DNA from 2 places in the Stenotrophomonas muris genome. Region 2 is predicted to be linked to the other one. Evidence: predicted binding sites of a transcription regulator. Region 2 holds the regulator's gene; the other holds the start of a gene.

Region 1 (3,408 bases), 790 kb from region 2:
CGATGCCCAGTTCCTTGTTCAGGCTGGTTTCCGCCTTCAGGTCCGCGTTGCCGCGCATGTAGCAACCGGCACCCAGGCTCGGCAGTGCATTCGGGCAGCCGTTGCCACGGGTGTAGTACAGATAGTCCGGATTGGACTGGTACAGGTTCGGCGCCTTGAACGCGCGGGCGATGCCGCCCTTCACCACCCAGTCGCTGTTGATGCGGAACTGCGCATTGAGGCTGGGGCTGGTGTTGTTGCCGAACTGGCTGTGGTGGTCGAAGCGCAGGCCCGGGGTGACGATCCAGCGCTCACCCAGGTAGATGTTGTCTTCGACGAACACTGCGGTGGTCTGCGCGTCGGCCTTGCCCCGCGCGCGATCGGCCGACAGCCCCGGGATACCGCCGCCGCTGCTGCTGGACTGGCTCATCGAGTACGGGTCGGTCAGGCGGCTGTCCAGGTATTCAAAGCCCAGCGTCCAGATGTTCTCGGCGCTGCCCAGCGAGGTCGGGAAGCTCACTTCGCCATCCAGCTGGTAGTTGCGCAGGCGCGAGGTCGACCAGTCGGTGCCGTTGAAGCTGCCTTCCGGGCCACCGGCCAGGCCTTCATTGATGCGCGAGTTGTTGACCGCTTCCACCGCGGCGGTCACCCGCGAGGTCACGTCGCCCCAGCGGCCGCGATGGGTGATCGCGCCGGTGTTGCGGTACATGCGGTTGGTTTCCGCTTCGCCGTCGGCCAGCGCCGCCAGGTCAACGCCGGTCGAGGTACCGGTAGTGCTGACCGCGCGGTCACCGGCGTAGATGTTGCCCTGGCGGCTGGTGCCGGCTTCGAACTCCACCACCTGGTCGGCGGTGATGTCCCAGCGCAGCAACGCGTTGACGTCGCGGTTCTTGACACCCTCGCGGCCAGCCGGCGGCACCGCGTTCGGGTTGGTGGCGTACTGGCGGTTGAGGTCCAGTGAGTCGGCGTCGGTCTTGTTGAGGTTGCCGTACAGGCGGAACGACAGGGTGTCGGTCATCGGCCCGCTCAGCTGCAGGCCGACGCGCTCGCTGCCGCCTTCGGCGCTGTGCTCGGGCACCAGGCCATACAGGTCGACCGCGCCGGTCAGGTCGCCGGTCGGGCGCTTGGTGATGATGTTGACCACGCCACCGGACGCACCGGAGCCATAGCGTGCCGCCGCAGGGCCGCGCAGCACTTCGATGCGCTCGATCATTTCCGCCGGCACCCAGTTGGTATCACCGCGGGTATTGCGCTCACCGCTACGGCCCATGCGCACGGCATCACGCGCACCGATGCGCTTGCCGTCGACCAGGATCAGGGTGTTTTCCGGGCCCATGCCACGCAGGTCGATCTGGCGGTTGTTGCCGTACTGGCCCGAGGCGCTGTTGCCGGTGAGGTTGACGCCCGGCATGGTGCGCAGCAGCTCGGCGATGTCGTTGGCCGGCGGGCGCTTGGCGATGTCCTCGGCGGTGATGGTCGAGGTACCCAGTGCCTGGCGGGCAATCTGCGAGGCGGTGACATGCACCGTGTCGATATCGGTGGCATCGGTTTCGGCCTGGGCGGTCAGGGCGCTTCCCGCCAGCAGGGCGGCAACGGCGAGCGCCAGCGGGCGCGGCGAAAGGACAACGGCAGGAGACATGATCTGGACCTTCTGGCAGGGCAACGGGGCCTCTGGCAAAGGGCTTGAGGCAACGACGAGGGGGAGGCGGAGCGTCGCTGCAGTCGCCTGCGGGCCGATCCGTGCGCGCATTCTCCCATCAATGCGAGTGATTCTCAAATGCGTTCACTCATTGCCGCCGCGGCGCCGACGTGCTTTGCGCGCCGTGCAACCCTGCATCGCGCATAAACTGACCGGCCAACCCGCCATCAACCGTGCGCCACCGCGGCCGATACCCGTGGTTTGCCGTACGCAGTCAGAGATCGACGTGGAACCACCCCAACTGGACGATGCCAGCCAACCGCTGGCCGAGGCCTGGCAGCACTGCCTGCAACAGGCCGGCCCTGCCGCCACCGCGCTGCTGCACGCCGCCGCCGCCGATGCCCCGCCGGCGCTGGCCCAACGCTTCTACGAGGTACTGCTGCAGGACGGGCGTGCACGCCGCTTCCTGTCCCACGATCAGGTCAAGCAGCGCCTGCAGCCGGCCATGCAGCGCTGGCTGGTGCAGTTGCTGACCACCAATGCCGACGGTATTGCCGGCGCCGTTGCCTCGCAGCGGGTGATCGGCGATGTGCATGCCCGGGTCGGTATTCCGGTCGACCTGGTCACCCGCGGCGCGCGCGTGCTCAAGCACGAACTGTTCGTGCGCCTGCACGACGACGCGCCCGACAGTGCCACTGCGTTCGCCGCCATCGACTGCCTCAGCGCGATCATGGACATCGCCATGGAAGGCATGACCCTGGCCTATACCCATGCACGCGAGCGCTCGACCCGCGCCGATGCTGCGTACCGGCTGTTCTCGCTGGTGCAGAACGTCGGCACCGAACGCGAACGCCAGCGCGCACTGCTGCTGGACTGGGAGAACGCCCTGCTCTACGCGCTCGCTGGCCACGTACAGGCCAGCGACAGCGCCAGCCTGGCCACTTCCGAGTTCGGCCTGTGGTTCACCCACAAGGGCATCCCCAGCTTCGGCGAGAGCAGCGAGACCCGGCAGGTCGGCCAGCTGATGGCCCGCATCGACAGCAACCTGCAGCGGGCGAGCAACGATGCCCCGGCACAACGACTGGCGGTGCTGCCGGCCATCCGCGAGGACCTGGCCGCCATCCGCACCCTGATGACGCTGCTGTTCGAGCGCATCGGCGAGCTGGATGCCGGCAGCGATGCGCTGACCAACCTGCTCAACCGCCGCTTCCTGCCTACCGTGCTGCGCCGGGAGATCGAGCTGGCCACGCGCAACCGCACGCCGTTCTCGCTGCTGCTGCTCGACCTGGATCACTTCAAGGCGATCAACGACGGCCACGGCCACGACGCCGGGGACCGCGCGCTGCAGCACGTCGCCGGCCTGCTCGGCCAGCTGACCCGCGGCAGTGACTACCTGTTCCGCTATGGCGGCGAGGAGTTCGTGGTGGTGCTGGTCGCGGCCAGCGAATCACAGGCCGCGGTGATCGCCGAAAGCCTGCGGCGGCAGATCGCGCAGTCACCGGTGGCATTGGCCAACGGCCAGGTACTGGCACTGACCGCCAGCATCGGCGTAGCCGGCCATGACGGCCACCCGGACTACGAGCGGCTGATGGCACGGGCCGATGCGGCGATGTACGAGGCCAAGCGCAGCGGCCGCAACCGCGTGGTAGTGGCCAGCGCGGACCTTGAGGAAGCACCGGGACGGCGTGCACTGCAGCGATGACGACAGGACAGGTAGAGTCGACCGCTGGTCGACTATCGCACGCAGCGCGGGATTTTTCGCACGCGGGGCGAAGAGCAGTCGACTGACA
Region 2 (3,408 bases):
TCGAACTCGTCGTCGGTGATCAGGTCGCCGGCACCGGCCGCCGGTGCGGCGGCAGCGGCGGCAGGCGCTGCTGCACCGCCATGCACGTCGAACTGGGCGATCAGGTCCGGCGGTGCATAGCCCGGCTCGGTGCCGGAAGACACGGCATCGAGCATCGACTGCAGGTAGTCCAGCGATTGCTGGGCGGCGTCGAAGTGATGGGCCTGCAGCACGGCCTGGCCGGCACGTGCAGCGCCCAGCGCCTCTTCAGCGGCGTGGCACAGCTCGACCATGGCGGTGACACCGAGGAAACCCGCGCCGCCCTTGAGCGTGTGGTAGCCCCGGAACACCGCGTTGAGCTGTTCGGTGTCCTGCGGTGCCTGCTCCAGCGACACCAGCTGTTCGCCGAGGCGATCCAGGATTTCCTGTGCCTCGATGATGAAATCGGCAGTGATGTCGTCGGATACCGCGCTCATGCTTACAGCCCCAGATCCGACAACAGGTCGTCGGCGTCGTTCTGCGAGACCGCGTGGCGGTCCAGTCCCTTCAGTGCCGGCCCGGCCAGTTCCGGGTCGGTGCGATGCTGTTCCGGCGGCAGGCCGAGCGCGCCGAAGCCTTCATGCACGCGGCGGACGATGCCGACCACGCGACGGATGATCTGCCCGGTCAGGTCCTGGTAGCTCTGGGTCAGGGCGATCTCGGTCAGGTTGTGGCGGATGCGCTCGAGCTGCACGTCCTGGCCTGGCTGCAGGCCTTCGGCGCGCAGCTGCTCGGTCAGGCTGCGGCATTCCTCGGCCAGGTCCAGGGTGCGGTGGGTAGCCTGTTCGGTCATCGCCACCACGTGGTCCAGACGTGCGCACGCATCGTCCAGTTCGCCGGCCTCGCTGGGCACGGTCGGCAGTTCGCCCAGGGCCTGCCCCAGCTCGCGGGCCAGCCGCGAGAGGCCACTCATCATCGGCTGCGTGCGCAGCGCGACCAGTCCGTCGATGCGTTGCCGCCAGGCGGCTTCGTCACCGGACTCCAGGGCATCCAGGGCTTCCTGCAGGCGCAGGGCGAGGGCGTTCTTGTCGACCGTGGTATCCATCAGGCGCTGGCCGCCAGGCGTTCGAAGATCTTGCCCAGCTTCTCTTCCAGCGTCTGCGCGGTGAACGGCTTGATGATGTAGCCGTTCACGCCGTTCTGGGCCGCTTCGATGATCTGCTCGCGCTTGGCTTCGGCGGTGACCATCAGCACCGGCAGGGTCTTCAGCTTGGCGTCGGCACGGATCGCCTTGAGCAGTTCGATGCCGGTCATCACCGGCATGTTCCAGTCGGTGACGACGAAATCGAAGGGCTGGCTCTGCAGCAGCGACAGCGCGGCATGCCCGTCCTCGGCTTCGGCGGTGTTGGTGAAGCCCAGATCGCCCAGCAGGTTCTTGACGATTCGACGCATGGTCGAGAAGTCGTCGACGATGAGGATGCGCATGTTCTTGTTCAAAGCAGAGTTCCTTTGTTGTTCATTCCGGGCGGCCGGGGGCAGTCGCCTCGGGGATGTTCATTCTTCCAGGCCGGCGTCGACGGCCTCGAAAATCTTCAGGCGGCCGCGCAGGCGCAGCACGGCCTGGCCATGGATCTGGCAGACCCGCGACTCGCTCACGCCGAGCACCGCGCCGATCTCCTTCAGGTTCAGCTCCTGCTCGTAGTACAGCGAGAGCACCAGCTGTTCGCGCTCGGGCAGGTGGCCGATGGCCTTGCCCAGCTCACGGCCGAACTCGCCGCGCTCCAGCACCTGTTGTGGAGTCGGGCCGCCCTGGGCGACAGTATCCAGTTCGCCCTGGTCTTCGATGCGCGACTCCAGGCTCAGCACCTGGCCACGTGCGGCGTCTTCCATCAGGCGCAGGTATTCGGGCAGCGGCATCTCCATCGCGGCGGCCACTTCGGTGGCGCTGGCGGCACGGCCCGTGCTCTGTTCCAGGCGGCGGATGGTGGCGGCGGCATCACGGGCACGGCGGTGCACCGAGCGCGGCACCCAGTCGCCACGGCGGATCTCGTCGATCATCGAGCCGCGGATGCGGATCGAGGCATAGGTCTCGAACGAGGCGCCCTGGTCGGCGTCGTAGCTGCGCGAGGCTTCGATCAGGCCCATCATGCCGGCCTGGATCAGATCATCGACTTCGACGCTGGCCGGCAGGCGCGCGGCCAGGTGGTGGGCGATGCGTCGCACCAGGTCCGAATGCTGGGCGATGACCTCGTTGGCCGCCGAGCGCTGGACTTCCCTGTACTGGTGGGCGGCGCCTTTCATGCGGCCACCCCACGCTGCTTGAGGATGCGTTCGAGGAAGAACTCGACGCCACCGCGCGGTTCGGTCGGTGCCTGCCAGCGCGCGGTGCGGCGTGCGATCTCGGTGATCGCCAGCGCCGACGGGCTGGATGGATAGGCCTTCACCACCGGCTGCTGGCGCTGCACCGACAGGCGCAGCCAGTCATCCTGCGGCACGCAGCCCAGGTAGTTCAGCGAGACATCGGCGAGGAACTTCTCGCAGACGCGGGTCAGCTTCTCGTACAGCACACGGCCCTCGTTCGGGTCGCGCACCATGTTGGCCACCACCTGGATGCGGTCCACGCCGCGCTCGCGCGACAGCACCTTGATCAGTGCGTAGGCGTCGGTGATCGAGGCTGGTTCGTCACAGACCACCACCACGGTGTCCTGCGCGGCCTGGCAGAAGGTCAGCACGCCGTCGGTGATGCCGGCGGCGGTATCGACCACCATGATGTCCAGCTCGCGTTCCAGTTCGGAGAACACGTTGACCAGGCCGACATGCTCGGCCGGGGCCAGCTCGGCCATGTGCCGGCGGCCGGAAGCGGCCGGGACCACCAGCACGCCGTTCGGGCCTTCGACGATGACGTCGTCCAGCGAGCAGCGGCCGGCCACCAGGTCGGCCAGCGTAAAGGTGGGGTTCAAGCCCAGGATCACGTCGATGTTGGCCAGGCCGAGGTCGGCGTCCAGCAGCAGCGTGCGCTTGCCCATGCCGGCCAGCGCCACCGCCAGGTTGGCGGACACATTCGTCTTGCCCACGCCGCCCTTGCCGCCGGTCACCGCGATGGTGCGCACAGGGCCGAGCGGCTCGCTGCGGGTGGCCGACAGCGGGAAGGTCTTGGTCAGCTTGGCGTACTCACGCGACGGCATGGTTCAACTCCGGGTTGCAGGGCATATCGGCCGCTCGGCGCAAATCTTCAAGGCGAAGTACAAGATTGGCTGCACTGGCCCGGTGCAGGTCCTCCGGGACGTCCTGGCCATCGGTCACCCAGGTGATCGGCAGGACGTGGTCCACGGCCACCGACAGGGCGTTGCCGAAGCGGCCGGTCTCGTCCAGCTTGCTCAGCACCAGGCCCTGCAGGTTGGCCGCACCGAAGCGGCGCACCACCTCGTCCATGTCGCCGAAGCTGGTGTT

What was found. The regulator FliA, encoded in region 2, starts transcription of late flagellar genes. The targets are predictions, from matches to a motif close to TAAAGTTTNNCNNNCNNNGGCCGATAA.
Region 1: the regulator FliA is predicted to act here: its motif matches at 1,846-1,872, upstream of ACUVWL_RS11090 (GGDEF domain-containing protein).

What each region holds. Positions count from the first base shown of each region.
Region 1 is NZ_CP199879.1:2,389,166-2,392,573, forward strand. Features, by position in the region: gene ACUVWL_RS11085 (TonB-dependent siderophore receptor) at 1-1,618, opposite strand, end outside; gene ACUVWL_RS11090 (GGDEF domain-containing protein) at 1,905-3,320, shown strand.
Region 2 is NZ_CP199879.1:1,598,164-1,601,571, reverse strand. Features, by position in the region: gene ACUVWL_RS07285 (chemotaxis protein CheA) at 1-455, opposite strand, end outside; gene ACUVWL_RS07280 (protein phosphatase CheZ) at 458-1,063, opposite strand; gene cheY (chemotaxis response regulator CheY) at 1,063-1,455, opposite strand; gene ACUVWL_RS07270 (RNA polymerase sigma factor FliA) at 1,513-2,259, opposite strand; gene ACUVWL_RS07265 (MinD/ParA family ATP-binding protein) at 2,256-3,143, opposite strand; gene flhF (flagellar biosynthesis protein FlhF) at 3,130-3,408, opposite strand, start outside.